DNA from 4 places in the Arthrobacter sp. CAN_A214 genome. Region 2 is predicted to be linked to each of the others. Evidence: riboswitches for the same ligand, from Rfam matches in the RefSeq annotation. Region 2 holds a riboswitch; each other region holds the start of a gene.
What was found. Region 2 has a riboswitch for S-adenosylmethionine ahead of IWX65_RS05300 (LLM class flavin-dependent oxidoreductase). Riboswitches for the same ligand answer to the same signal wherever they lie in the genome.
Positions count from the first base shown of each region.

Region 1: it holds a riboswitch for S-adenosylmethionine, as region 2 does, so the genes downstream of both, sfnG (dimethylsulfone monooxygenase SfnG) here and IWX65_RS05300 (LLM class flavin-dependent oxidoreductase) in region 2, are expected to answer to the same signal.
Region 3: it holds a riboswitch for S-adenosylmethionine, as region 2 does, so the genes downstream of both, IWX65_RS13490 (ABC transporter substrate-binding protein) here and IWX65_RS05300 (LLM class flavin-dependent oxidoreductase) in region 2, are expected to answer to the same signal.
Region 4: it holds a riboswitch for S-adenosylmethionine, as region 2 does, so the genes downstream of both, IWX65_RS04435 (ABC transporter substrate-binding protein) here and IWX65_RS05300 (LLM class flavin-dependent oxidoreductase) in region 2, are expected to answer to the same signal.

Region 1 covers NZ_JADOUU010000005.1:126,465-133,848, forward strand. Annotated here, with positions in the region: gene IWX65_RS06755 (ABC transporter ATP-binding protein) at 1-160, shown strand, start outside; gene IWX65_RS06760 (aliphatic sulfonate ABC transporter substrate-binding protein) at 248-1,291, shown strand; gene IWX65_RS06765 (ABC transporter permease) at 1,288-2,160, shown strand; gene acs (acetate--CoA ligase) at 2,151-4,076, shown strand; gene IWX65_RS06775 (hypothetical protein) at 4,082-4,339, opposite strand; SAM riboswitch class I at 4,442-4,547, shown strand; gene sfnG (dimethylsulfone monooxygenase SfnG) at 4,553-5,707, shown strand; gene IWX65_RS06785 (O-acetylhomoserine aminocarboxypropyltransferase/cysteine synthase family protein) at 5,707-7,092, shown strand; gene IWX65_RS06790 (CoA-binding protein) at 7,089-7,384, shown strand, end outside.
Region 2 covers NZ_JADOUU010000004.1:38,832-46,215, forward strand. Annotated here, with positions in the region: gene IWX65_RS05285 (maleate cis-trans isomerase family protein) at 1-138, shown strand, start outside; gene IWX65_RS05290 (SLC13 family permease) at 150-1,535, shown strand; gene IWX65_RS05295 (SDR family oxidoreductase) at 1,615-2,268, opposite strand; gene IWX65_RS05300 (LLM class flavin-dependent oxidoreductase) at 2,549-3,940, opposite strand; SAM riboswitch class IV at 3,978-4,091, opposite strand; gene IWX65_RS05305 (hypothetical protein) at 4,240-4,794, opposite strand; gene IWX65_RS05310 (LLM class flavin-dependent oxidoreductase) at 5,297-6,400, opposite strand; gene IWX65_RS05315 (hypothetical protein) at 6,478-6,669, shown strand; gene IWX65_RS05320 (glycerophosphodiester phosphodiesterase family protein) at 6,829-7,384, opposite strand, start outside.
Region 3 covers NZ_JADOUU010000018.1:8,977-16,360, forward strand. Annotated here, with positions in the region: gene IWX65_RS13470 (methyltransferase domain-containing protein) at 1-224, shown strand, start outside; gene IWX65_RS13475 (LysE family transporter) at 360-980, shown strand; gene IWX65_RS13480 (chorismate-binding protein) at 989-3,040, shown strand; gene IWX65_RS13485 (aminodeoxychorismate lyase) at 3,096-3,974, shown strand; SAM riboswitch class IV at 4,063-4,180, shown strand; gene IWX65_RS13490 (ABC transporter substrate-binding protein) at 4,360-5,274, shown strand; gene IWX65_RS13495 (amino acid ABC transporter permease) at 5,282-6,046, shown strand; gene IWX65_RS13500 (amino acid ABC transporter ATP-binding protein) at 6,043-6,780, shown strand; gene IWX65_RS13505 (energy-coupling factor transporter transmembrane component T family protein) at 6,828-7,384, opposite strand, start outside.
Region 4 covers NZ_JADOUU010000003.1:175,591-182,974, forward strand. Annotated here, with positions in the region: gene IWX65_RS04420 (DUF6098 family protein) at 1-87, shown strand, start outside; gene IWX65_RS04425 (hemerythrin domain-containing protein) at 158-991, opposite strand; gene IWX65_RS04430 (flavin reductase family protein) at 1,058-1,564, opposite strand; SAM riboswitch class IV at 1,626-1,745, opposite strand; SAM riboswitch class IV at 1,891-2,021, shown strand; gene IWX65_RS04435 (ABC transporter substrate-binding protein) at 2,183-3,841, shown strand; gene IWX65_RS04440 (ABC transporter permease) at 3,838-4,818, shown strand; gene IWX65_RS04445 (ABC transporter permease) at 4,815-5,726, shown strand; gene IWX65_RS04450 (dipeptide ABC transporter ATP-binding protein) at 5,723-7,384, shown strand, end outside.

The DNA of each region.
Region 1 (7,384 bases), on a different contig from region 2:
CGACCGCGTCCTCGTGCTGGGACGCAACGACGACGACCCCGGCTCCACCATCTCGGAGCTCGTTCCCGTTCCCGGAGAGCGTCCCCGCGACCGCAACTCCGCCGAACTCGGCGCCCTGCGCAGCTCTCTCCTTCGAATGCTGGGCGTTTCAGGGCACTGACCCGCGCGCAAGCCCCGAATTCTCCTGTCCCTGGTCTTTCTGGACCACTTTCCTGCCTGCCGACGATCGATTCTCCGAAGGATTCCCATGAAACCCCGCTCTCTCTTCCGGACCGCCGCCCTCGCAACTGCCCTTTCCATCGGCCTGACCGGGTGCCTCGCGGGTGAAAACGCCTCGACGTCGGCCGACACGGTGGCAACAGACGGAGCCACCGAAGGCGGCACCCTGAACATCGACTTCGCCACCTACAATCCCCTCAGCCTCGTCATCAAGGAACAGGGCTGGCTCGAGGATGAATTGGGCAAGCAGGACATCACCGTGAACTGGGTGCAGTCAGCCGGCTCCAACAAGGCCAACGAGGCCCTGCGTGCCGGTGCCATCGACGTCGGCTCCACCGCCGGATCGGCTGCCCTGCTCGCCCGCTCCAACGGCTCCCCGATCAAAGCCATCGACATCTACTCACAGCCGGAATGGGCCGCCCTCGTGGCCCTACCGGGCTCGGGGATCGAGAGCGTCGAGGACCTCCGCGGCAAGTCGGTCGCCGCTACCAAAGGCACCGATCCCTACTTCTTCCTGCTGCAGGCCCTTGAATCCGCCGGTATCGACCAGTCCGAGGTGGAGGTCCAGAACCTCCAGCATGCTGACGGGCGCGCCGCGCTTGCGAGCGGCGCCGTGGATGCGTGGTCCGGTCTCGACCCCATCATGGCCTCGGCCGAGCAGGACGGCGCCGAACTGTTCTTCCGCAACATCGATTTCAACACGTACGGGTTCCTCAACGCCACGGAGAGCTTCCTGGAGGAGAAGCCCGACGTCGCCCAGACCGTCGTCAACGCGTACGAGAAGGCGCGCGAGTGGGCCAAGGCCAATCCTGAGGAGACCGCCGCGATCCTCGCCGACGTGGCAGGAATCGATCCGGCGGTTGCAAGTGCCGTGATCATCGACCGCACCAACCTCGACGTCGAACCGGCACCCGGTGACGCACAGCGCACGGTGCTCGAGAAGATCGGCCCGGTCTTCGTGGAAACCGGCGACGTCGCCACCCAGGCGCAGATCGACGAAGCGCTGGACACCCTCTTCGACGACTCGCTGGTGAAAAGGGCTGATCCGGCAGCGATTGCGGCATCCTCATGACAGAGACGACCGGTGCCGGCGGTACGCCCGTCAGTAGGGGTGGACTCAAGGCTTCGGGCGTCCCGGTCGGACCCGTCGAGGCGGAGGCTCCGTCTCGCCTGGCCGGTAGCCGCGCCCGCAATCGCGTCGCTGCCGCCCTGATCGGCCTGATCTTTCCGGCGGCACTCCTCGTTGCGTGGCACATCAGCACGGAAACCGGCTACTTCAGTCCCGCCGAGCTGCAGTCACCACGTGCCGTGGGAACTGCTGCCGTCGAACTGTTCAACCGCGGCGAGCTCATCAACCACATCCTCATCTCGACACAGCGCGTGCTCATCGGGTTCCTCGCCGGCGCGGCCCTCGGCACCGTCTTCGGTGCACTGCTCGGCCTGTCCCGCATCGCCGATCTGCTGCTCACCCCCACGGTGGGGGCAATCCGCGCTGTGCCCTCCCTCGCGTGGGTTCCGCTGCTCATCCTGTGGATCGGCATCAACGAGGACTCGAAGGTCACACTCATTATGATCGGAGCTTTCTTTCCCGTCTTCACCACGCTCTACCTCGGGCTGCGCCACGTGGACCGCAACCTGGTGGAGGCAGCGCGGGCCTTCGGGCTGAGCGGCGTCCGGCTCCTCACCACCGTGCAGTTGCCCGCCGTCGTTCCCGCACTCTTTTCCGGGCTGAGGCTCGCTCTGGCGCAGTCCTGGCTGTTCCTGGTGGCAGCCGAACTCATCGCGTCCTCGATGGGCCTCGGATTCCTGCTCATCGATTCGCAGAACAACGGCCGGGTTGACCGCATCCTCCTGGCGATCATCCTGCTCGCAGTGATCGGCAAGACCACGGATGCCCTGCTGGGCCTGGCTGAAAGGTGGGCTGTCCGGCGATGGGTGTGAGGATTGGCGAGCAGGACTCCCTCCGGACCGAAACCGGGCGCATCGCGTTCTGGGAAGAGCAGGCCCGCCGGCTCGACTGGGCCGAGGAATGGCACACGGCCCACACCTTCGAGCCGGCACGGCCGGCGCCGGACGGCGACCTGTCCGTCCCGGTGATCGAATGGTTCGCGGGCGGAAAACTCAACGTCGCCGAGAACTGTGTGGACCGGCACGTCGCTGCGGGCAACGGCGGCAGGACCGCGCTGTTCTTCGAAGGCGAGCCGGGCGACCGCCGCGCGGTCACCTACTCCGAGCTGGAGGAGGATGTGGCCCGCGCAGCGAACGCGCTATCTGCCCTCGGCGTCGGGAAGGGCGACCGCGTGGTCATCTACCTTCCCGTCCTCGTCGAAACGGTGGTGGTGACGCTGGCCTGCGCCCGGATCGGAGCCGTCCACTCGCTCGTCTTCGGTGGCTTCTCAGCCGAGGCACTGCGCTTCCGGGTCGAGGACACCGGGGCGAAACTGCTCGTCACCACTGACGGACAGTACCGCCGGGGGAAGGCGGTACCCGTCAAGGGCAACGCCGACGCCGCCGTCGCCGGTGTGGATTCCATCGAGCATGTCCTCGTGATCCGTCGCACCGGCTCGGAGATCGGCTGGACACCGGGACGAGACGTCTGGTGGCATGAGGCCGTCGACATTGCGTCGCCGTTCCACGAAGCGGAGGCGTTCGACGCCGAAACGCCGCTGTTCATCATGTACACCTCGGGCACCACGGGGAAACCGAAGGGCCTGGTGCACACCTCGGGCGGTTATCTCACGCAGGCCTCGTGGAGCTTCGAGCACCTGTTCAGCAACCCCGACCCGGCGCTGCGCTCCACGGATGTCCACTGGTGCACGGCCGACCTCGCCTGGGTCACCGCCCACACCTATGAGATCTACGGCCCGCTCTCCAACGGCGCCACGCAGGTGATCTTCGAGGGAACGCCCAACACCCCGCACACCGGCCGCCACTTCGAGGTCATCGAGCGCTACGGCGTCACCAGCTACTACACCGCCCCCACGCTGGTGCGCTCGCTCATGGGCTGGTTCCCCGACGGCGTTCCCGCCGGGTACGACCTCTCGAGCATCCGCGTCCTCGGAACCGTCGGAGAGGCCGTCAACCCCGAGGCCTGGCGCTGGTTCCGGGCCAACCTCGGCCGGGGAACCGTACCCGTCGTGGATACCTGGTGGCAGTCCGAGACAGGCGCCACGGTGCTCTCCCCCAGTCAATCGGACGAGTCCTTCAAGCCGGGCTGCGCCTCGCGCGCGCTACCAGGGGTCAGCACCCGCATTGTCGACGACGCCGGAGATCCCGTACCGCCGGGCGTCCAGGGGCTCATCGTGGTGGACCGGCACGGTCCCGCCATGGCCCGGACCGTGTGGGGCGATCCGCAGCGCTACCTCGACTCCTACTGGCGGAAGTTCGCGGCGCAGGGCTGGTTCCTCGCTGGTGACGGGGCCAAGTACGACGACGACGGCGACACCTGGATCCTGGGCCGGGTGGACGACGTCATCAACGTGTCGGGGCACCGGCTGTCGACGATCGAGATCGAGTCGGCGCTCGTGGCGCACCCCTTCGTCACGGAGGCCGGAGTGTGCCCGGTGGCGGACCCGTTGACAGGGCATGCGATTGCGGCCTTCGTGGTGCTGGCCCCCGGTGCGGACCGCTCGCAGGACATCGGTTCGGCGCTGCGGGCCCACGTCACGAAGGTGATCGGGCCGGTCGCACGGCCTGCCGCCGTCGTGGTGGTGGACGATGTTCCGAAGACGCGCTCCGGCAAGATCATGCGCCGGCTGCTGACCCAGCTGTACGAGGGCGGCACGCTCGGGGATACCACGTCGCTGCAGAACGAGGGCTGCATTCCGGGCATTGCGGCGGTGCTGGCCGGGCGGTAGCGGCGCTAGCGGGCGGCCTGCCGCTGCCCGACTGCCTTGCGGGCCCGGCGCCACTTTCCGAGGGCCAGCAGGGCGAACGCTGAGCAGGGGACCAGCATCCCTGCCTGCTGGACATAGAACCATCCACTGACGGAAGGGCCCGGGTCACGAAGCACCAGGACGATGCTGAGAAGGAGGGTGGCAGCCACCACGGCAGCCGCCCAGAACACGGTCCGCCACAATGCCGGCTCGCTGGTACGTTCCGCTGACCGCCAGGATTCCATCGATCAAGGTTACGGGACGCCACGGAGTTGCCCGCCCCAATGTGACGTTCTCCGGACGACATATTCTTTGTGCCGCCCCCTGCCCCCTGTCAGACTCGAAGGTGACCATCCCGAGCGGCCGAGAGATCTGGCTCACTGACGCCGCAGCAACCCTGGCCCGTGCTCCAAGCGCTCGGCGATAGGGTGCTACCGCCAGGGCCGATGGAGGATTTCATGAGCACTCCCGATCTTTCCCAACCACTCAAGTTCGCCTACTGGGTCCCGAACGTCAGCGGTGGGCTCGTGGTCTCGACCATCGAGCAGCGCACCAGCTGGGACTTCGACTACAACAAGAAGCTGGCCCGGATCGCCGAGGATGCCGGCTTCGAATATGCACTGTCCCAGACCCGCTACGCGGCATCGTACGGTGCCGACAAGCAGCACGAGGCGACGTCGTTCTCCCTCGCCCTGCTCGCGGCCACCGAGAAACTGAAGGTGATCGCCGCCGTCCACCCCGGCATGTGGCAACCCGGTGTGTTGGCGAAGTTCATCATCACCGCCGACCACATCTCCAACGGGCGGGCCGCCGTCAACATCGTGTCCGGCTGGCTGAAGAACGAGTTCACCGGTTTCGGCCTGCCCTGGCTGGAGCACGATGAGCGGTACGTGCGCACCGAGGAATTCATCCGGATCCTGCGCGGCCTCTGGACCGAGACGAACTTCTCGCAGGAGGGCAAGTACTACAACATCACCGATTTCACGCTGAACCCGCCGCCCGTGGACGTTCCCGGGCGTGCGCACCCCGAGATCTTCTTCGGAGGGAATTCGACGGCGGCCCAGGCCACCGCCGGGCGCGTGGCCGACTGGTACTTCTCGAACGGCAAGGACCTCGAGGGCTTTCGGGAGAACATTGCGGGGGTCCAGGCGTCAGCCGGGCAGGTAGGACGGTCCCCGAAGTTCGGGCTCAACGGCTTCGTCATTGCCCGCGACACCGAAAAGGAGGCCCGGGAGACACTCCGCGAGATTGTCGCGAAGGCGCACCGTCCGGCCGTCGAGGGCTTCCGCGACGCCGTCCAGGAAGCCGGCGCCTCCACCGTCGACGGAAAGGGCATGTGGGCGGATTCCTCGTTCGAGGACCTCATCCAGTACAACGACGGCTTCAAGACCCAGCTCATCGGCACCCCCGAGCAGATCGCCGAGCGGATCGTCGAGTACAAGAAAATCGGGGTGAACCTCCTCCTCACGTGCTACCTCCACTTCCAGGAGGAAGTCGAAGCCTTCGGCAGGGACGTGATGCCGATCGTCCGCGAACTCGAGGCGGACGCCGCGGTGAAGGCGGGCGTCGACTTCCACCTGGACACACCCGTTACCAGCAAGGCAGGCGTCTGATGGCAGAGAAGACCTTCGGTTTCCGTACCCGCGCACTCCACGCCGGCGGTACACCCGATGCAACGCACGGCGCACGCGCAGTGCCCATCTACCAGACGACGTCGTTCGTGTTCAAGGACACCAATGACGCCGCAAACCTCTTCGCACTGCAGAAGTACGGCAATATCTACTCCCGCATCGGCAACCCCACCGTCGCCGCGTTCGAGGAACGCATCGCCTCCCTGGAGGGCGGCATCGGAGCGGTGGCCACGGCATCGGGCATGAGCGCCGAGTTCATCACCTTCGCCGCCCTCTGCCAGGCCGGCGACCACATCGTCGCGGCGTCCCAGCTGTATGGCGGAACGGTGACGCAGCTCGACGTCACGCTGCGCCGCTTCGGAATCGAGACCACCTTCGTCCCCGGCACGGACCCCGCGGACTACGCGGCGGCCATCCAGGACAACACCAAGGCCGTCTACGCCGAGGTCATCGCCAACCCTTCCGGTGAGATCGCCGACCTCGAGGGACTCGCGAAAGTCGCATCCGACGCCGGAGTGCCCTTCATCGTCGATTCCACGCTCAGCACGCCGTACCTCATCCGGCCGATCGAACACGGTGCCGACATCGTGATCCACTCCGCCACCAAGTTCATCGGCGGCCACGGAACCACGCTTGGCGGCGTGATCGTGGAGAGCGGCCGCTTCGACTGGGGCAACGGCAAGTTCCCCATGATGACCGAACCCGTGCCCTCCTACGGCAACATCCAGTGGTGGGCCAATTTCGGCGAATACGGTTTCCTCACGAAGCTCCGCACGGAGCAGCTGCGCGACATCGGGCCGTCGTTGTCGCCGATGTCGGCCTTCCAGCTGCTGCAGGGCGTCGAAACCCTCGCCCAGCGCCTTGACGAGCATCTGAAGAATGCCCAGGCCGTCGCCGAATGGCTGCAGTCCGACCCGCGGATCGAGTACGTGAACTATGCGGGACTTCCGACGCATCAGCATTCCGCCCGCGCGCGGAAGTACTTTCCGAATGGCCCCGGTTCCGTTTTCAGCTTCGGCGTCAAGGGCGGACGTGCAGCGGGACAGAAATTCATCGAATCGCTGCAGCTGGCCTCACACCTGGCGAACGTCGGTGATTCCCGGACACTCGTGATCCATCCCGGATCCACCACCCATCAGCAGCTCTCCGCGGATCAACTGGTGGCAGCCGGCATCCCCGAGGACCTCGTCCGCATCTCCGTGGGCCTCGAGGACCTCGAGGACATCCTGTGGGACCTCGACCAGGCCCTTAACCTGGCCGTCGGGTCCGCCGAGGACCCGACCGACGACGCCGAGCTTCCGCAGGTGCCGGCAGACGGCAACGAGCAGGACCAGTCCCGCACCAGTGCGGTAGGAGTTGGAGCATGAGCACAGATACAGACCAGACGACGCCGGCCCGGACATGGGAAGGCCCATCGGCCCCCGAGCGCCTCAACCTGCTGCGCCAGGCGAGGTCGATCGCGATCGTGGGAGCCTCGGACAAACCGTCGCGGGCCTCGTACTTCGTGGCCACCTACCTGCAGTCGTCCTCGCCCTACCGCCTGTATTTCGTGAATCCGGTGGCGAAGGAGATTCTCGGCCAGCCCGCCTACGCGTCGCTCGCCGACCTGCCGGAGGTGCCCGACGTCGTCGATGTGTTCCGCAAGCACGACGACCTGCC
Region 2 (7,384 bases):
GAGCTCGGCCTGCCGGTCATCACGGCAGCCACAGCAACGACGTACGAGATCCTCAAGGCCCTCGGTCACCAGCCGGCCATCCCCGGCGCGGGTAGCCTGCTCGCCGGAAACTTCATCCCCGCCGGCTCCAAAGCGTAGGGACAAGCGCCATGTCGATGTCACTCATCGCTTTCGCAGTCCTCATCGTCGCCTTCGCCATCGGCTCCTTCACCAGGATCAACGCCGGACTCATCGCCGTCGTAGCGGCTTTCGGCGTCGGCACGCTCCTCGCCGGCCTACCGATCGCCGACGTGATCGCCCAGTTCCCCGCCGGCCTGTTCTTCATCCTGGTGGGCGCCACCCTGCTTTTTGCGATCGTGCGGATCAACGGCACCATCGACCTGCTGGCCTACTGGGCTGAACGGCTGGCCGGCGACCGCAAGATCCTCGTCCCGATCCTGATGTTCCTGCTCACCGCCATCCTCGCTGCTGCAGGCGCCTTCACCCCCGCCGCGATCGCGATCGTGGCACCGGTGGCTCTTGCCCTGGGGATGCGGTTCGGCATCAGCACACTCGCAATGGGCCTGGTCGTGGTGCAGGGCGCGAACGCCGGCGCGTTCTCGCCGGTCAACCCCTTCGGCGTCCTCGCCAATGTCATGCTCGATGAAGCGGGCGCCTCCGGCGATGCGCTCAAGCTGTTCCTCTACTGCTTCCTCTTCAATGCGGTACTCGCCGCTATCGCCTACGTCCTCGTGCAGGCGATCATGCACCGGCGTGGCGTCCGGAAGGCTGAAAAGGAGAGGAACGACGTCGAAGGACGGAGTGGTTCCACGCCTGCAGGTTCCGGCACCGGTTCCGTAAGCGATTCCGGCACTCCGCTGGCGGGCGCTCCCGCACGAACCGATACCGCCCTCGCCACCCCCGAGGAGCCCGCGAAAAGCGGGCCGGTCAAAGTTGCAGCGACCCCGATGCGTATCCTCACCCTGGCGGGGATCGGCGCACTCCTCTTCCTCACCACCGTCCTCGGCCTGGACGTCGGAGTAGCGTCACTGGTGATCGCCCTGGCACTGATCTTCGTGGATTCCTCCGTCCAGAAGCCAGCGGTCGAGAGCATGCCGTGGTCCGCCATCATCCTCGTCACCGGCATCGTCACCTATGTGGGCATGCTGGAGGAGATGGGGGCGCTGGAGGAACTGCAGGCAGGCATCGAAAGTCTCGGCAACAGCTCCGTTGCGGTGCTGATCACCGGTTACGTCGTGGCCATCGTGTCGGCGTTCGCCTCCACCACCGGCACCCTCGGAGTCGTCAGTCCGATCGTGACGCCCCTCGCCATGGATCCGCTGCTGACCCCGATCGGAGTCGTCACCGCCATCGCCATCAGCTCCTCCGTAGTGGATGTGAGCCCGATGTCCACCAGTGGCGCACTGCTCATGGCCAGTGCCCAGCCCAAGGACGAACGCCTTTTCTTCCGGGCGCTGCTCCTCTGGGCTATCGCGATGATCGCCGTCGTGCCGCTGCTCGTCTGGTTCGTTTTCGTCCAGCTCGGCCTCGGCTGACCGAACGATCGACGAAAGGAGGGCGCCCGGGTACACCCGGGCGCCCTCCTTTGTCAGGGGCGCTTCTGGTCGTTCGGACCTAGAGGGCCGTTTCGATCGCCTCGGCAACCGGCGTCTCGCCGCTGTTGAACTGGAGGGTCTTGTCCACGGTGCCGAGATTTCCGAGCACGACGGCGGCAACGAGCGCCACGTCCTCGCGGGACACCGAATCCTGCTGGGGCTTGTCCGACACCTCGATCTGGCCGGTTCCCGGATCCGTGGTCAGCGCACCCGGTCCGAGGATGGTCCAGGCAAGCCTCGATTTGCGTAGATGCTCGTCAGCCGCGGCCTTGGACTCGGCATAGTGGAAGAACCCGGTGTCCCCGGGAACACCGTGATCCTTGCCAGCACCGAGGTAGGACACCATGACATACCTGCCCACGCTGGCTTCCTCGGCGGCATCCATGGAGCGGATCGCGGCATCGCGGTCCACCGCGTAGGTGGCCTCAGGGCTGCTGCCGCCGGCACCTGCGGACCAGACCACGGCGTCGTGCCCGCGGAACACATCGGCCATCTCGCTCACCGACAGCGTCGACACGTCGGCGACCACCGGCGTCGCGCCTGCGATCTCGACGTCGGACGAGTGGTCCGGATTCCGGAAGATCGAGCTGACCTGGTGGCCCTGGCCGGTGAGGATTTTCGTGAGGTGCAGGGCCACTTTTCCGTGGCCTCCGATAATCGCAACGCGCGACATGTGAACTCCATTCGTTGGCGTAATTCGTTGGCGTGTTGCTTCCGACGCTATCGCCCCGCGGAGGAGTATGCCACGGGTTCCGCGCCTGGCGAAGGCCTATTCCCGCCTTCCGTACGGGGTTTCGGCGGACTTCCGGCAGGACTTCCGGGCAGGGCTTCCGGCAGGACTTCCGGCAGAGACGGTCGCCGGTCCGCGGAAGTTGGGCAGTTGTGGCTGACCGCATGCTCCACCACCCATCAGGAATGGACGACCTACGCCCGACGAACCGCGCGACGGAGCGTCAGCGACGGGCGTGCTGGAGGCGGAAGCTGCTGCCACGGTGCTCGTCCGGGAGCCGGTCGCCCTTCCCGAACAGCTTGTTCCGCAGGGTGCCCTCCACGTACTCGGTGGGGTAGGCGCCGCGCTTCTGGAGTTCGGGCACCACGTACGTGATGACGTCCTCGAACGAGCCGGGCGTGATCGCGTAGGCAAGGTTGAACCCGTCGACGTCGGTTTCTTCCACCCACGACTGCAGCTCATCGGCAATCTGCGCGCCTGAGCCGACCACGCGCGGGCCGAGCCCGCCGATCCCCGCCCACTCGGCGATGTCGCGCACCGTCCAGGGAGCGCCGTCGTCGTTCACCTTCTGGAAATTCGCGACGGCGGAGTGAATGGCGTTGGACTTCACATTGCCGAGAGGCTCGTCGGGATCGTAGACGGACAGGTCGATCCCGAGCCAACCGGATACGAGCACGAGGGCGCCCTCGTAGCTCACGTACTTCTTGTAGTCCTCGTGCTTGGCGTGGGCCTTTTCCTCGGTCTCATCGGTGATCACCGTGAGCATGGTGTAGATGCGCACCGAGTATCGGTCGCGGCCGGCGGCCTCGGCGGCGTCACGGATCTTCGTGACGGCGTCCTTGAGGATGGCCTTGGTGGGCGCTCCCACGAACACCGCTTCGGCGTTGCCGGCCGCAAAGTCGATGCCCCTCGACGACGCCCCCGCCTGGTAGATGACGGGCGTGCGCTGCGGCGACGGCTCGCTGAGGTGGATTCCCGGCACGGTGAAGTATTTGCCGTCGTGCCCGATTTCATGCACTTTCGACGGGTCGGTGAAGATGCCGTTCTCCACATCCCGGACGACGGCGTCGTCTTCCCACGACCCTTCGAGCAGCTTGTAGAGCACTTCGAGGTACTCGTCGGCGTGGTTGTAGCGCTCGTCGTGCTCGAGCTGGTCCTCGTTGCCCATATTGCGGGCAGCCGAGGGGAGGTAGCCGGTGACGACATTCCAGCCAACCCGGCCGTTAGTGAGGTGATCGAGCGTCGAGAGCCGGCGCGCGAACGGATACGGATGCTCATAGGCGGTGCCCGCGGTGACGCCGAAGCCGAGGTGCTCGGTGACGAGTGCCATCGCGGACACCAGCAGGAACGGATCATTGACCGGAGTCTGGGTGCCCTGGCGCAGGGTGGCTTCATTGGAGCCGCCGAAGACGTCGTACGTGCCGAGCACGTCGGCGATGAAGAGTCCGTCGAAGAGGCCCTTCTCGAGGGTCTGTGCGAGGTCGGCCCAGTAGCGGAGGTCCTTGTACCGGTGCGACTGGTCGTCGGGGTGGCGCCACAGCCCCGGCGACTGGTGGCCCACGCAGTTCATGTCGAAGGCGTTGAAACGGATCTGGCGTGGCGCATTTGCGGGCATTGCACTCCTCGAACAACCGGGCACCGCCATTGAGGAAGCGCCATACTTGCCCGCGCGCATACCGCCGGGCCGAATCCTCACCTGGGGCACCCCACTACAGCGAGAGGGTTGCCGTCCAACGAACCAGGGTTTTGCGTTGGAACTCTTGATTCTTGGTTCCGACCCTAGACGACGCACGACGGCGGCGTCGAGGTGGCCGTGTCATACGGGGACATCTGCACGACGGCAGCGGAACCTGCGGAACGTGCGCACGGAAGAGGTTCCCACCTTTCGTGCGCACGGTCCGTTTCAGTCCTCGATCAGTGCGTGTCCTCCTTCGGGCAGCTGATGCTCGGATTCCACTGCGCGAACACTCCTGCCGGATTGTGCTTCCAGACCCATGCGTGGAGGCTGTGTCTGTACGGCGCCTGCGAATCCGCCGCTTCCGAATTGAAGGTGACTCCTCCGAGGACCGGTGCCTTCTTCGCGGTGGAAAGGAACTCCGCCGCAACGAGGCGATAGTACTCGTGGTTTCCGTACTTCACCGGCATATAGACCAGCGCTTCCGGTTTCGAGGCGTCGGTCTTCTTGTCGATCAGCTTGCTCTTCGCGTAGTGCACACCCATTGCGCCCACTCCGGGCAACTCGATGCAATCGGTGACGCGCTCATAGCCGTCCTTGATGGCCCGGTCCAGCCAGGTATAACGCGCGGTGGACCGAGCGATCTCGTACACCACTTCCTGGCTCGACGCGTGGTCCGATGAACCTGAATTGCCCGATGATCCCCCATGGGCGAAGGCTGCGCTCGGCGTGAGTCCCGCAGCGAAGACCGCCGTGAACACCATCGCCGTTATCTTGGTTCTTGTTCTGTTCATTGCCTGCTCCAACCCCGAATTACGAATACTCCCAGCGGGAAGAAGGCGCCGCAGCCAGGACCGAGAGGGTCCTGCCAGCACGTCGAGGGTTTCCGGGAACTGCCGCAGCCTGCGCTGGACGGCCATTATTCCGCGCTGTCTTTGCTACCTCTACCGTTCCTTCGTGCCCTCGCTTGGAAGCGCGCTCGTCAACGGCCGGTTGACACTGCAGTTTTCACCCTCTGGGGCTGCACGGTTGGACTCGTCCAGGAGGCCGACGTGGCGATCGGAGGACGCTCCCACGTGGTGGGGGCTTCAGGGTAGGCCTCCGCCAACAGAGAGGTCAATAGGTAATCCGACCCTCCTGTGCAGTAACGGCTACGCCACTACAGGAGACGCGAACTCCGTCACCTCCCTCAGGCACCGGGTGTGCCGTGGGAAGGGTGAAGAACCCCCGGCGATACGCCGGTATCCGGAGTTTCACCCACCGCACGCCCCAGCACGCGCGCAGCCGACTACGGCATCAGGCGCTGACAGAACTCTCGTTGTCGAGCAGCCGGCGCGCCGCTTTGCGGGTCTCATGGGTGGGGCCGTCCGGTACATGTGCCGGACGCCGGGAATCCAGCTCACGCCGAAGCTCGGGGAGGACGAATTCGCCGAACAGGTCCAGCTGCTCGAGGACGGTCTTGAGGGGCAGACCCGCATGGTCGATGAGGAAAAGCTGCCGCTGGTAGTCGCCGAAGTACTCCTGGAACGTCAGGGTCTTCTCGAGGACCTCCTGGGGGCTACCGACGCTCAGCGGGGTTTGCGCGGTGAAGTCCTCCATCGACGGTCCGTGTCCGTAGACCGGGGCGTTGTCGAAGTACGGCCGGAATTCGTTCACAGCGTCCTGCGAGTTCTTCCGCAGGAAGAACTGGCCACCCAGACCGACGACCGCCTGATCGGCCCTGCCGTGCCCGTAGTGCTCGTAGCGCTCGCGGTAGAGGGCGATGAGCTGCATGTAGTGCTCCTTGGGCCAGAAGATGTTGTTGGCGAAGAAACCGTCACCGAAGTAGGCCGCGATCTCGGCCACCTGCGGCGTGCGGATCGAGCCATGCCAGACGAAGGGTGCCACGCCGTCGAGCGGGCGAGGGGAGGCCGTGAAGTTCTGCAGCGGCGTGCGGTGCTTGCCCTGCCAGTTGACGACGTCGTTGTCCCACAGTTGCCGGAGCAGGTTGTAATTCTCCACTGTGAGGTCCACGCTGTCCTGCATATTCTTGCCGAACCACGGGTAGACAGGGGCAGTGTTTCCCCGGCCGAGGACGAGGTCCACGCGGCCATCGGCCAGGTGCTGGAGAGTGGCGAAGTCTTCGGCGATCTTCACCGGGTCATTCGTGGTGATCAGCGTGGTGGCGGTGGAAAGGATGATCCGCTCCGTCTGGGCAGCAATGTAGCCGAGGAGGGTGGTCGGGGAGCTGGCATAGAACGGCGGGTTGTGGTGCTCCCCCGTCGCGTAGACGTCCATGCCGATCTCCTCGACCTTCCTGGCGATGGCGACAGCCGCTCGAATGCGCTCATGCTCAGTGGGGATACGACCGGTGACCGGATCCCTGGTGATGTCGCTGACTGAGAATACGCCGATTTGCATAAGTGCCTCCATCGTTGATTACATGCTTTTGCATCTAATCCTGTAACAGCGCGCAGGCGGAAGTCATTCCCGCAGTCGTGCTGCTCCAGCCCATCGCCCACGCCCAGCTCCCGACTCCCGGCTCCCGGCTCCCGGCTCCCGGCTCCCGGCTCCCGGCGCGAGTGGACGTGGGTGATGCCGTCAGCATCGAGTACTTCGGGCGGCGGGTTCCCGCCACAGTCACGGCCGAACCGCTTGTGGACCCGGGCAGGACGCGGCTCCGCGGATAGGCTGCGCCTGTTCCGGCGGCCGGATGCGCGGACGACGTCGGCCCGGACGGCTTGTTCGCTAGTTGCCGAAGACGTCCGGGCGGGCTTGATCGCTAGTTGGCGAACAGGCCCGGACGGCTTGTTCGCTAGTTGCCGAAGACGTCCGGGCGGGCTTGATCGCTAGTTGGCGAAGACGTCCTGCAGCTTGTCCTGGGGGGTCCAGAGTGCCACGGAGTCGCCGCCGTTGTTCAGCACGGAGGCGGTAAGCCCGTTGTAGTAGGACCCGGCCGAATCGGTGCCCGGCCCGGTGTGGACGCGCAGCTCAGCGCCGGGGGCAAGGACATACCCGTTGCCGACGGTGAGCGTGTTGTTCGCTGCGTCCCGAATGAGATAACCGCTGACGTCGATGCTGCCATTACTGGTATTGCGCAGCAGCACGTACTCGCCGTTCTCCGGCTGGACATCGTCGCCGACAGGGTTGTTCACCGAGTCCGTAATCTCCACCCCACTACCGGGGAAAACCGGCGTGTCCCTGAGGAGGCGTGCATTCTGGATCGGGAAGTCGGTGGTGATCGCGTCGACGCCCAGGGCGAGTGAAACCTGCACGGCCTCGGGGGAATTGACCGTGTAGACGCCCAGCACCAGTCCGGCAGCCTTCACATCGGCAACGTTCTGTGCGCTCAGCACGCGGTAGTTGGTCCCTACTGAGTCAGCGAATTCCGTCCAGGATTCAAGT
Region 3 (7,384 bases), on a different contig from region 2:
TTTCCACGTCGAGTTGGATCTACGCCACAGATGACCGCCGGCGGTTCCACGCGGAATCCTGGGCCGAGCGGGTGCTGCACTCAGGTTTCGCCGAGCAGGCCCTCGAGCGCGGCCTGGCCGAGAGGAAGGACCTGGAACGGCTTGCCGAGGGCTGGCGGACCTGGGGAAGGGCTCCCGACGGACTCTTCCTCATCCCCAGCATCGAGGTGCTGGCGCGGGCCTGAACGACGGCACGACAACCGACGCCGGGATCACGCACTTCGGAATTCGCCTCGGACGGGCTGCCCCTGCGGCACCTGAAGATCCGGATCCGCGTCCAGCCGGGAAACGAACCGCTGCGCACTGCTTACTATGGGAGGGTGAATCCCTCGGTTTGGCTTGCGCTGCTCGGCGCGGGCGCACTCATCAGTTTCAGCCCGGGTGCCGGTGCCGTGAACACCATGAGCAATGCCCTGACCGTAGGATTCCGGCGGTCGATCTGGGGCATCCTCGGCCAGCAGGCCGCCCTCCTGGTGCACATCGGAGTGGCAGCAGCCGGCGTCGGGCTCCTGGTCTCGAATTCGCCGGTGGCATTCAACGTGATCCGATATGCCGGAGCGGCCTACCTCGTGTACCTCGGGGTCCGGAAGTTCCTGCAGAAGCCGTCGTTGGACGAGGAAATCCTTGCGGAGCGGCGTACCGAGGGACCACTGGCGCTGATCCGTCGGGGCATGTGGGTCAACCTCCTGAACCCCAAGGCGATCATCTTCTTCCTTGCGCTGATTCCCCAGTTCATCCGCACGGACCAACCGCTCGCCGAGCAGTACGCGGTACTCGCGGCCACCGTCATCACCATCGACCTGCTGGTGATGTGGTTCTTCTATGCCGCGGCGGCCCGGTCCTTCAGCCGCTTCACGCAGCATTCCCGCGGACAGACGATCATGAACCGGACTTTCGGCTCGTTGTTCGTCGGCGTGGGAACCCTGCTTGCGCTGGCCTGATCCTCGTCATGATCCCTTCCCGGAACGCCCCGCTCATCGTCGCGATCGACGGCCGTTCCGGCGCGGGCAAGACCACCCTCGCCGCTGAACTTGCCGCACTGCTACGCGAACACCACACCGTGAGCACGTTCCACCTCGAAGACATCTATCCGGGGTGGGACGGCCTGCGCGGCGGCATCGACCGATACGTGCGGCAGGTGCTGACGCCGTTGGCTTCGGGAGAGCCTGCATCCTGGCGGGCCTGGGACTGGGACAACGGGCGCGACGGCGAGCTCAGGCATACGCCGCCCGCTGACATCGTGCTCGTCGAGGGTGTCGGAGCCGCCGCCCGCGAGGCACGCGGCCTGCTCGACGCCGTCCTCTGGGTAGAAGCTCCCGGCGCGCTCCGCCGTCGCAGCGCCCTCGCACGCGACGGCGGAAGCTACGAGCCGTTCTGGGACCGGTGGGCCGAACAGGAAACCTCCTGGCTCGATGCCGATTGCCCCGACTCCTCCGCCGACGTCGTCATCCAGGGGCACCAGGGGCAGGCCACCCCGAACCGCGTACGCCTGGCCCTCACCAGCCTGCCCCAGTGCGAACGGCTGATGTCCGTCGAGCGCGCCGCCCGTCGCGGACTGAACGTACGCGTGGAGCGGATCGATGCCGTGCCGGATCCTGGGGCGCTGTTCGCAGCCCTCTACCCGAACTCGAAGGCGGCGGTGTGGCTGGACAGTTCGGATGTCGGCGCAACGCCGGCATCCGAACGCAGCCGTTTCTCCATCCTGGCCGACGACGCCGGACGGTTCGGCCAGCGTGCGCAGCACTCGGACGGCGTCACCGAGGTGAGTGCCGGCGCGGTGACGACGCGCATCCGCGAGCCCTTCTTCCGCTGGCTCGACGGCGCCTGGGGGCGACGCGTGGTCCGACGCCCCGACGGCTACGAGTGCGGTTTCGCGCTCGGTTGGCTCGGTTACCTGGGTTACGAACTGAAGCGCGAAACGGGCGGAGGCTCGCTTTCCTCCTCGCCCCTTCCCGATGCCGCACTGATCTTCGCCGGTCGCGCCGTCGTTCTCGACCACCGGGAGAAGGCGGTGTTCCTCCTCAGCCTGAACGACGGCACGCCCGACCCCGGGTGCGGGGACTGGCACGCGACGGTACGGAAGGCTGTTCTCGACACCGGGCGGCAGATCCCCGAATCGACCGAACCGGCCTTCGCCGAACCACCGGTCTTCCAGGCGAGGGATTCCCGCGCCGGGTACCTCGACAAAATCCGACAGGCACAGGAACAGATCACCGACGGCAACACCTACGAGGTGTGCCTCACCACCTCCCTCGTGTCAGCCGTGGAGCGCCCGGTCGACCCGCTCGCCGCCTACCTGCGCCTGCGCCGTGCAAGCCCGGCGCCGTTCGGGCATCTCATCTGCTGGCCCGACTTCGCCGTCGCGAGTACCTCGCCCGAGCGTTTCCTGAGGATCGACTCCGACGGCGGCCTCCGGGCCGAACCCATCAAGGGCACCAGGGGCCGATCGCTCGATCCGGAGACCGATGCAGGGCTTCGCCGGGACCTCGCAGCCTCGCTCAAGGACCGCGCGGAGAACATCATGATCGTCGACCTGCTCCGCAACGACCTCTCGCACCACGCCGTTCCGGGGTCGGTCACCGTGAGCCGCCTCTGCGACATCGAAACCTATGCCACCGTGCACCAGCTGGTCAGCACCATCGAGGCAGAACTGAAACCCGGAACCTCCCGCGCCGAGGTGATCGCCTCGGCTTTTCCCGCGGGGTCCATGACGGGTGCACCCAAGATCAGTACCATGGCCATCCTCGAACATCTCGAGGGCCGGGCCCGTGGCGTCTATTCGGGCGCGGCCGGCTACCTTTCCCTGACCGGCGCCGCTGACCTCGCCGTCGTCATCCGCACCCTGGTGATCGAACACACCGACGACGGCGCACGCCTCAGCCTCGGCGTCGGCGGCGCCATCACCGCTGATTCGGTGCCTTCCGAAGAATGGGAGGAAGTGCGGACGAAAGCCCTCGGAGTGCTCTCGGGCCTCGGTGCAGTGTTCCCCGACAATCCCTGATGTCTTCTGATGTTTCTTGGGCAGCTTCGTTGACCGCGTTGGATAAGCTGGGCCCATGACTGTTCTGGTGTTCCTCGACGCAGCGCATGGTGACGGCCGCATAGTCGATCCGTCGAAGCCGCAGCTCATGGCCAACGACCTCGGTGCCACGCGTGGTGACGGCATCTTCGAGTCGCTGCTGGCCGTGGACGGCGTGCCCCGCAAGGAGCGGGCCCACCTCGAACGGCTGGCGTCCTCGGCTGCCGCCCTCGACCTCGCCATTCCGGTGGCTGATGCCTGGAGCCGCGCCATCCGCACCGCCCTCGACGAATTCACCGCGACCCAACCAGCGCAGTCCGAAGCAGTGGTCAAGCTCGTCGCGACCCGCGGCGCGGAAGGCGCAGCCGAACCCACCGCCTGGGTCCAGGTGTCACCCGTACCGGCTGGCATCCGGCAGCAGCAGCAAGCAGGCGTGGAGGTTCTGCTCCTCGAACGGGGCTACGACAGCACGGTTGCGCAGCGCGCGCCGTGGCTCCTGATGGGCGCCAAGACGCTTTCCTATGCCGTCAACATGGCCGCGGTCCGCTACGCGAAATCCCGCGGCGCCGACGACGTCATCTTCACATCGTCGGACGGAAAGGTCCTCGAGGGCCCGACGTCCACCGTCCTCCTCGCGCGTCGTCAGGGCACGTCCAAGACCCTGCTGACACCGCAGCTCGAAAGCGGCATCCTTCCCGGGACCTCCCAGGGAGCACTGTTCAAGGCTGCGCACGGGAGCGGCTGGGATCTGGGCTACGGGCCGCTGGAACCGCATCACCTGCTCGAGGCGGACGCGGTGTGGCTGATTTCGAGCGTGCGGCTGCTGACGCCGGTCACCGCCATCGATGGCACGCCCATTGCCACGTCGGAGGAACTGACCCGCGAGCTGTCGGAGCTCGTGGACCGGTTCATATAGCACACAGTCCATCTTCCAAGAAGCTTCCTTACGCAGTGTTGCCCGTGCATTTTGTCCTGCGCCGCGCCATCGTATAACGTTGTTACACAATCAAGAGTTCCAGCCACAGGCCCTGGCCGGCTGGACAGCAACCCTCTCCCGTAGTGGGGTGCTCCAGGTGAAGATTCGGCCGCCGGGCCAAGTCCCCCGGTAGGCAAGTACGGCGGAATGCCGGTCAGCCCGAAAGGCAATGGCCGTCCAACGCCCGCACAGCCTGGAGCAGCGAGCGTGTCACCCGAGTAGACAGCAGAGCCGAGCATCGTCCGCCGTCATCCGGCACCCCCTGAAACATCCCGTCCCTGATTCCGCACGCCCGCAACCCGGGCCGCGTCCATCGAAGGAAGCCATGAACCTGTCCCGAAAAATCCTTGCAGCCCTCACCGTCCCCCTGCTCGCCCTGACCGTCTCGTGCGGCTCGAACAGCAGTGAGCCGGCGGAAACCACCGATGCCCTGGCCGGCAGCGACCAGCAGTCGCTCGACCAGTACACCACCGAGGAAACCACACCGCTGGACCAGATCGACACCTCGAAGCTGGGGCTGGTCACCGAGGGCACGCTCCGCGTGGGCACCCTTTCCGATGCGCCTCCCAACATCTTCATCGAGAACGGTGTCTTCACCGGCTACGACAACGAACTGCTTCGCGCCATCGGCGACGAGCTCGGCCTCGAGGTCGAGTTCGCCTCGACCGATTTCTCCGCCCTTCTGGCCCAGGTGCAGAACAAGCAGTTCGACGTCGGCTCCTCCTCGATCTCCACCACCGCGGCACGGCGCGAAGGCGTCGGCTTCACCAACGGCTACGACTTCGGCTACATGGCTGTCGTTGCCAAGAGCGACTCCGAGATCACGGGCTTCGACTCGCTGTCGGAGAGTACCCGCATCGGTGTCGTCCAGGGCACGGTCCAGGACGACTACGTGACGAACACCCTGGGCCTGGAGCCCGTCCGCTTCGCCGACTACAACACCGTCTACGCGAACGTCACAAACGGCCAGGTCGATGCCTGGGTGGCCCCCTCCCAGCAGGCCACGGGCCAGGTCAAGGAGGGTGACGGCACCACCATCGCCGAGACCATCATCAACACGGAGAACTTCACTGCCTATGCAGTCAACAGCGAGAATCAGCCGCTGATCGATGCCCTGAATTCCGGCCTCGACGCCGTGATCGAGGACGGCACCTGGGCCGAGCTCACCCAGGAATGGTACCCGGAACGCGAAATGCCGACCGACTGGAAGCCCGGCAGCAAAGCCGTAGAAGTCAAGTAGGCCCTGCATGAACGCTTTCGAACAACTCCTGCAGACCTTCTTCGACTGGGAGGCAATGGGTTCGGTCCTTCCGGAACTCCTCACGGTGGGCCTGCCGAACACCCTGATCCTTGCGATCAGTTCCGGCGTGATCGGGACTGTGCTCGGAATGATCCTCGCGGTGATGGGCATTTCGCGGAACCGTGCGCTTCGCTGGGCCGCACGCGTGTACACGGACATCTTCCGGGGAGTTCCCGCCGTCGTCATCATCCTGCTCATCGGGATCGGGCTGAGTCCGCTCTTCCGGCAACTGACCGGCAGCACGAGTCCGTTCCCGATGGGCATCCTGGCGTTGTCGCTCATGGCCGCCGCCTACATCGGGGAGATCTTCCGCTCCGGAATCCAGAGCGTCGAGAAGGGCCAGCTCGAAGCGTCCCGTGCGCTGGGCTTCAGCTACAGCTCCTCGATGCAACTGGTAGTCATCCCCCAGGGCGTCCGCCGCGTCCTGCCCGCCCTGGTGAACCAGTTCATCGCCCTGATCAAGGAATCCTCCCTGATCTACTTCCTCGGACTGCTGGCCAGCGAGCGCGAGTTGTTCCGCATCGGCAATGACGCGGCAAGCAATACGGGCAATCTCTCACCGCTTATCGCTGCGGCGGCGCTGTACCTGTGCCTCACCGTTCCGCTGACGCACCTGGTCAACTACATCGACAACCGTCTGCGGATGGGTAAGCGCGAGAAGCCCGAACCCGATGATATCGCCGCCCGGATCGGCGAAGGAGCAAGAACATGAGCACGCTTGAATCAGGCACCCTGACCGGGCGCAACCTCCACCTCTCCTTCGGTTCCAACCATGTGCTCCGCGGTATCGACCTGCACGTGGAGCGAGGCACCACGGCCTCGGTGATCGGTCCGTCCGGCTCAGGCAAGTCGACCCTGCTGCGGGTCCTGAACCGGCTCATCGAACCGGACCAGGGCGACATCCTGCTCGACGGGCGCTCGGTCCTCAAGGACAATCCGGACGAACTGCGCCGCCGCATCGGCATGGTGTTCCAGCAGTTCAACCTGTTCCCGCACAAGACCGTCGTGGACAACGTCTCACTGGCCCTGCGGAAGCTCCGCGGCATGTCCGCGGACGAGGCGCGCGAGAAGGCACTGGCCCAACTCGACCAGGTGGGGCTGAAGCACAAGGCGGAGGTTCGCCCTGCCAACCTGTCCGGCGGCCAGCAGCAGCGTGTCGCCATCGCCAGGGCCCTTGCCATGGACCCCGAGGTCATGTTCTTCGATGAGGCGACCTCGGCGCTGGACCCGGAACTCGTCAAGGGCGTCCTCGCGCTCATGGCCGACCTCGCGACGGCCGGAATGACCATGGTGGTGGTGACCCATGAGATGGGCTTTTCCCGGAACGTCTCCGACACCGTCACGTTCATGGACGGCGGCGTGGTGGTCGAAAGCGGACCGCCCGCGGCCCTCTTCGACAACGCTCAGACCCCGCGGCTGAAGTCGTTCCTCTCGGACGTGCTCTAGGGACTTCCTTCAGCCGCCGGGCGCATGTCGCGGCGGCCCTTCCGGCATCAGGACAGGAGGAAGCTCCAGGTCCCGGCCAGCAGGGCCGCCGTCAGTGCAGCCGCGGCGATTACCACACCTCCCGCCGCGACGACCGCGTCGAGCGGGCTGAATCTACTCTCGCGGGCCCAGGTACGCCGGCCCGCCCCGAAGCCCCGCGCCTCCATGGCGACCGCGAGTCGGGTGGCACGCCGGATTGCCTGCACAAGGAGGCCGAAAGCCTGGCCGAGGAAGTTGCGCGTGCGTACCAGCGCGTTTCCTTCGGCTCCTGCACCGCGGGCATGACGCGCGAGCCCGAGGGTCTGCCACTCCTCCACCAGAAGGCCCACCAGGCGCAGTGCCGCGAGCGCGCCGAGCACGAAGCGGTGCGGCGCGCGCAGCTTCTGCGCGAGGGCATCGGCCAGATCGGTCGGGTCGGTGGAGACGGCGAGGAAAATACCGGGCAGGGCCAGCGCGAGGCCCCGGATCCCGATGGCGAATCCTGCGGACACGGACCCCTCGGTAAAAAGAACCGGACCGATCTCCAGCAGTACGTCGCCTGTCTTTTCGGCGAGCAGTGCCGTGC
Region 4 (7,384 bases), on a different contig from region 2:
GGCCGGCTCGATCCAGAGGTGCTGCAGGAAGCAAAGCGGGTCTACGAGGAGCAATTCGATGCCGGCGAACGGCCGTCGCAGGACTGAACTCGATCCAGCCAGGACCGGATCGAGACTGAACCGCCAAAGCCGAGCCGGAATCGATCGGATTGAGCGTTCAGCGGCGGGTCCGCCGGGTGAGCGAGCGGAACACCAGCTCTCCCGCTACAGCTCCCCCGGCCGCGACAGCGACAACGCCCGCGACAGGAGGCCGGCGTCGTCCGCTCCCATCGGACCGTCGGCCCACCCTGCTCGTGGTTGGGTCCTCTCCGCGTGTCAGGAGCGGGAGGTGCTCGATCGAATGGGCTACCCGCGCCAGCAGGGTGCTCGTGCGATGGAGAACCGGTGAAACGGCTTTCGGCCTCTGCAGTATTGCGGTGTCGACCGCGTCGCGGATGCGGTCGATGAGTGAAAGCGGAACTGCCGCGACGGCGTTGCCTGGCGGCCGCCTTGCCACGACCGGATGAGCGCGGGTGGGGGCGGTTCTGCGGACCACCTCCCAGGAGATGCCCATCAGCTGAAGCAGGCGTTTGCTCACCACTTCCTGCAGCCGGGGGAAAAGCTTGTCCTCCTCGTCGCGTACGTCCTCCCCCAGCACCTCGACCAGCCGGTCGAGTACGCGTTCCCGCTCCGGGTCCCCCTCCTCGAGGGTTTCAAGCCGCGTCACCAGTTCATTGACCTCCTGGTGCTCCTGCTCCACCTCAAGGGTGAGTTGTTCACCATCGGGCAGGACCCGCCGCACCACGGGCCACAGCACCGCCTCCTCGGCGAAGGCGTGGGGAAACACCAGCCGGTAGATGCGCCGCAGCACATCGCCCTGCTCGGCTCCTCTCGATCCTTCCAGTTCCTTCAGCAAGGCGTTGAGCTTGACGTGGTCGTTCTTCTGCCGAACCAGGACGCTCGTGGGGCCACCCAGCTCCGCAACGGTCTGGTGTGCGACTGACGGGTACATGGGCGTCCTTTCGGAGGGAGTTTCCGGTATCAGTACCCCGGAGGACCCGATTCGAAACACTTGCCGCTACACCAGCGACGGCTCCGGCAGCCGGTGGAATTCGGAGGCGTGGAACACGAGCGGCACGGAGTCCTTGTCCTCGAACTGCAGGCCGTGCACCCGGAGGAGCACCACCTGGTGATCTCCGGCGGGATACTCCGCCTCGACCGAGCAGTCCAGCCACAGTACGGCGTCGGAGAGCAGTACGGCGCCGGCGGGCGTGACTTCGATGTCGAGTGCTGCGAACCGGTCGGCTGACTTCGACGCGATCTGCAGGCAGGCATCCTTCTGCCCGGAGGCCAGGACCGAAACACCGATACGGGGTTGCTTTCGCAGCTCCGGCCAGGTGCGCGAGGTGTTCTGGATGGCGAACATCACCAGTGGCGGATCGAGCGACACCCCGACGGTGAACGAGGAAGCAACAATGCCCTCGGGAACTCCGTCCACCCGGGCACAGAGCGCTGCGATCCCTGAGGGAAAGCGCCCGAAAGCCTGCCGTAGAACCGCCGGCTCCAGATTGACATTCAACGCCATGCCCACTTCCTTCGAAAAAGGCGTCGTCCCGCGTACCGAAAAGCAGAAGGCAGCGGGGGAAACGCCGTACTTGCCCCTCGGGCGAAAACTGCCCAGCGGCCGAATCATCACCTGGAGCACCCCGCTACGACGAGAGGGTTGCTGTCCAGCCGGCCAGGGCCTGTGGCTGGAACTCTTGATTGCGCCTCCCACGCTAGGGGCATCCCGAGCCCGCCGTCAACGCCGGGCACGACACAGAACGTAAGAAAGCTGCTGTCCGCCCTTTATGACCGTCTGTGACCTGACCCGACTGGACAGCGGAAAGATCCGGCATACAGTGGGGTCAGCTTCAAGAGATGCGGCCGTCAAGCTCCGACTTGGCCGCGCACCAACCCCATGCTTTCCGGGTGGTTCGGATGACGAAGTGGGCTGCACCCACCGCATCTGTTGCGGCGTCCGGTGCGGTCAAGAGCAATCGGAAGGATGACGCATGATGCGTTTCCACAGCTGTCCACTTCTCACCGCCTGACGCCACCCCGCCTGCGGCACCGGCCCTGCCGGCCACCGTCGCCGCCATTTCCCATTGCGCAGTCCCTGCCGCGATGACCCATGCCCGCTTCCTCGCACAGAAGGAACCTCATGTCCCTGTCTTTTCATGCCCGCTTCCGGGTCCGCCGCACCCTGACCCGCGGCGCAACCCTCGCCGTCGTCGCCGGCCTGCTCGCGTCCTGCGCCTCCCCTGCCGGGACACAGACCGTGCCCGCTGACGCCACGCCCGTGGACGGCGGGGTCCTCAATGTCTCGATCTCCGCCGAGCCCGGCTGCCTCGACGGCCACGGCATCTCGGCGACACAGCAGCAGTTCCTGGGCCGGCTGATCTACGACAACGTGGTCACGCTCGACGACGACGGCGAGATCGCCCCCTATCTCGCCGAGTCCTGGGACATCTCCGAGGACGGCAGGACGTACACGTTCCACCTGCGTCAGGACGTGACGTTCAGCGACGGGTCGCCATGGAACGCGACCGTGTTCCAGCAGAACCTCGAGCACATGCGGGACCCGGCCACGAAATCTCCGCTGGCCGCCGCCTACATCGCACCCTACGTCGATGGAACGGTGATCGACGACTACACCTTCGAAGCGCACCTCGAGTACGCCTACACCCCCTTCCTCTACACGCTCGCGCAGTCCTGGCTGGGCATGAACTCGGGCAAGGCCATCACCGAGTCGCCGGAAACCCTGTGCCAGAACCCGGTGGGATCCGGGCCCTACGTCCTCGAGGCCTACCAGCCGGGACAGAGCATCAGCTACGCCAAGCGGGAGGGATACGGCTGGGCTCCCGACTGGCTGGGCGGATCCGGCGAGGCCCACCTGGACGGCGTCGAAGTCACCGTGGTCGCCGAGCCCGTGATCCGCTACCAGTCCCTCGTGTCGGGCCAGTACGGGCTGACGGAGAACCTCGCGCCGCAGAACGCGGCCGCGGTGCAGGCGGACCCGGCGTTCACCTACGAGAACCTGCCGCGCACCGGCAGCCCGTACGTGCTCGGCTTCAACCTGAACCGGGAGCCCTTCAGCGACCCGGCCGTCCGGGAAGCCTTTACCACCGCCGTGGACACCAGGGCGGTCACGGAAAGCCTCGGCTTCGGCACCTACACCCCCATCGACTCGTACCTGTCGAAGGAGAGCAAATACTACGATCCCTCGGTGGAAGGCACACTGGCCCACGATCCCGAGCGCGCAGACCAGCTGCTCGACGACGCCGGTTGGGACTCCCGCGACGCCGAGGGCTTCCGCACCAAGGACGGCGAGCGGCTGACCGTCGAAGTTCCCACAGTGGAAGCCTCGGCTCCCAGTCCCCTCCTCGTCCAGCTGCAGGGCGAGGTCCGGAAGGTAGGGATCGAGCTGGAGATCATCCAGCTTCCCCAGGCACAACTCACGGAACTGAGGTACGCCGGAGACTATGACGCCCTGGCCGGAGTGTGGCACACCAACACCACGGACGTCCTGTTCATCCGGTACCACTCCTCGGAAATCACCGGCGAGCGCATCGGCCAGAATTCCTCCTACGTGAACGACCCGGAACTGGATGAGATCCTGCTGCGGGCTCGCGGCGCGGCCGATGGCCCGGACGCGGCGGAGGCCTACTCCCAGGCACAGCACCGGCTCACCGATCTGGTGCCGGGGCTGCCCCTCTACGAGAATCCGAGCCAGTTCGCCTACTCGAACTCGGTGCAGGGCGTAGCCACGGACACGTCCCACCCCGTTCCCGTCCTCACCTACGCCTGGCTTGCGCAGTGACGGCAACCTTGGCCCCGGGAAGCACGAGAAAGACCGGCCGGCCCGGTGCAATGGCCCGCCGCGTCGCACTCCGCCTCGTCGTGGGAGTCGGAGTGCTGTGGGGAGCCGCAACCCTCACCTTCCTGGCGGTGTACCTCATCCCGGGAGACACGGCGCTCCTGATCCTGGGCGGACCCGATGCCCGACTCACTCCGGAGGCGATCGACCGCGTGCGCCAGGACTACCTGCTCGATGAGCCCCTGGCCATCCAGTACCTGCACTACCTGGGCGGGCTGCTCCAGGGAGACCTCGGCCAGTCCTACCGGCTGCGCATCCCCGTCACGGAGGCCATCGGGCAACAGATCGGTTCGACGGCGCAGCTCGCCGGTGCCGCCGCTCTTCTCGCCCTGCCGCTCACGTTCGCCGTCGCCCTTGCCTCGGCACAGCGGCGCCCGTGGATCCGCTCGCTGGTATCCGGTGTGGAGGTGGTGTGCGCCGCGACCCCCACTTTCGTGATCGGCTTCGTCCTGCTGATGGTGTTCTCGTTCAGCCTGCACTGGTTCCCGATCGGCGGCAACCAGGGGCCGGCGTCGCTCGTGCTGCCCGCACTGACGCTCGCACTCGCGGTATTCGGTCCGCTCTCGCAGGTACTCCGCAACGAGCTCGACGACGTGCTGGAGCAGGCTTTCGTCCTCACCGCCAGGGCGCGTGGAATGCGCGACGCCCAGGTCCGCGTGATCCACGCGCTCCGGCATGCCGTCATCCCCGTCCTGACGATGTCCGGGTTCCTCATCGCCGCCCTCCTCGGCGGTTCGGTGATCGTGGAAACCCTCTTCAGCCGGCAGGGCGTGGGAAGCCTGGCGCTCGCGTCCGTGTATGAAAAGGACTTGCCGGTGATCATCGGCGTCGTCCTGCTCTCAGCAGCCGTGTACGTGGTGGTCAACCTCGCAGTCGACCTCCTCTACACGCTCATCGATCCTAGGGTGGTAACCGCATGAGCATCGACCTCCGACCAGGCACGGCCCCGGTGGTCCAGAGTCCCCCGGAGATCCCGGCTGCCGCCACACGGGACCGGGTACGCCCTCCCCGGAGGCGGCGGCGCTTCAGGCCCGGCCTCATCCTCGCCGTCGGATTCCTCGTCTGGCTCGCCCTCGCCGTCGCGGCCCCTAACGTCCTGGCTTCCACCGATCCCTATTCCGTGAACCCTGCCGAGAGCTTCCGCCCGCCGAGCGCTGCGCATTGGTTCGGAACCGACGAGTCCGGGGCCGACGTCTATAGCAGGATCGTTCATGGAGCCCGGACCTCCCTGTATATCGGAGTCGGCGCCACGGCGATCGGGCTCGTCGGCGGGACGCTCCTCGGACTCTTCGCGGGCCTGAGCAAACGGTTCGTCGAGGCCTCGGTGATGCGCTTCCTAGACGTCACGCTCGCGGTGCCGGAGATCATCCTCGCGCTGGTGGTCATCGGCATCATCGGCGGGGGTACCGAGAACGCCATCCTGGCGATCGGCGCGGGCAGCATCGCCTACTACGCCCGCATCACCCGGACCCAGGCGCACCTGGTGCGGCGGGCGGCATACGTGGAGGCGGCGGGCGTGCTGGGTTTTCCTCGCCGGCATGTCCTGCTGCACCACGTGCTGCCCAATGTCGTGAAACCGGTGCTCGTCCTGGCCACGATCGGGGTGGGGTCCGCCATCGGCGCGGGTGCCTCACTCAGTTTCCTGGGCCTCGGCACTCCCCCACCTGCACCTGAATGGGGAGCCATGCTCTCCATCGGACGGAACTTCATCTCCAACGCGCCCTGGCTCATCACGCTGCCGGCCACGTTCCTCGTCGGGACCGTCCTCGCGATCACCGTCGTCGGGCGTGAACTGCGCCACCGTTCCGAAGGAAGGACAACCTCATGACCAGCACACCCATCGTCGAGGTGAAGAACCTCAGCGTTTCCTTCGGTCCGCGACGCGCCCCGCGCACCGTCCTCCGGAACGTTTCCCTCGCCGTCCATGCCGGTGAATGCCTCGCCCTGGTCGGCGAGTCGGGCTCGGGGAAATCAGTGACGGCACGCACGCTCGTCGGGTTGACCGGGCCGCAGTCGCATCTCAGCGCCGATGCCGTCTCCTTCCGCGGGAAGGACACCCGTGGCTGGGGCGAGCGCGAGTGGAAGTCGGTGCGCGGCCGGCACATCGGCTTCGTCCTTCAGGATGCCCTGTCCTCGCTGGACTCACTGCGCCCGATCGGCGACGAGGTAGGCGAAGCGCTGAAACTCCACACCGACCTCGGAAAGGCCGCCCGGCAGGCGCGCGTCCTCGAACTGCTCACCGAGGTGGGTGTGCCGGAACCGGGGCTGAGGGCCCTTCAGTACTCGCATCAGTTGTCCGGCGGCCTCCGGCAACGGGCGCTGATCGCCTCGGCAATCGCCGCGGGCCCGGGATTCCTCATCGCGGACGAACCGACGACGGCGCTTGACGCCACGGTGGCGGCGCAGGTGATGCGCCTGCTGAACCGGCTGAAGAAAGGCTCCATGGGCATGCTCGTGGTGAGCCACGACCTGTCCGTCGTGGCCGGCCTCGCGGACCGGATCGCGGTGATGCGCGACGGCGAGATCGTCGAGCAGGGCCCTACCCAGCAAGTACTGCAGGATCCTCAGCACCCCTACACCCTCGAGCTCCTGGCTTCGATTCCCTCGGCCGCCTCACGCGGATCGCGGCTCGGCGGGCACCGGGCCGTCGTGCAGGGGCGCCCGGTAGCACCCGTTGCCGAGCCTCGATCCGCACCACACGCCGACGGGCAGATGGGCGGCAACAGGCACCGCACCATCCTGTCGGCTAAGGACATCACCAAGACCTTTCCCGGCCCGGACCGCGTGAACCGCACGGTCGTGGATCGGGTGTCGTTCTCGCTCGAGCGCGGTACCACGCTGGGCATCGTCGGTGAATCCGGCTCCGGAAAGAGCACTGCGGCCCGCATGGTCCTCGGGGTCGAGAAACCCGATTCGGGCAGCGTGCTTCTGCACGGTGCAACGTGGGAGGACCTGGGACGGTCCGGAAACCGCACCGCGCGCCGGTCCGTGCAGATGATCTACCAGGATCCCCTCAGTTCCTTCGACCCGCGGCACACCGTCGGCCGGATCATCGGCGAAGCACTCCTGGCCGCGGGTGTCCCCCGCGCCGCCCGTGCGGAACGAATCCGCGAGCTTCTCGGCCTGGTCCGGCTGGGGACCGACGAGCACCAGCGCCGGCCTATCGAGCTCTCGGGCGGCCAGCGTCAGCGCGTGGCCATCGCCCGTGCCCTGGCCGCCGAGCCTGAAGTCCTCATCTGCGACGAGCCGGTCTCCGCCCTGGATGTCTCGGTGCAGGCGCAGATCCTCGACCTCCTTGCCGACCTGCAGCAGGAGTTCTCCCTGAGTTACCTGTTCATCTCCCACGACCTCGGCGTCATCCACCACATCGCCGACACCGTGCTGGTGATGAAGGACGGTGCGGTGGTGGAATCCGGTCCCATCGACCGCGTCTTCCTGCAGCCCGAACAGGCGTACACGCGGGAGTTATTGAGCGCCATCCCGCAG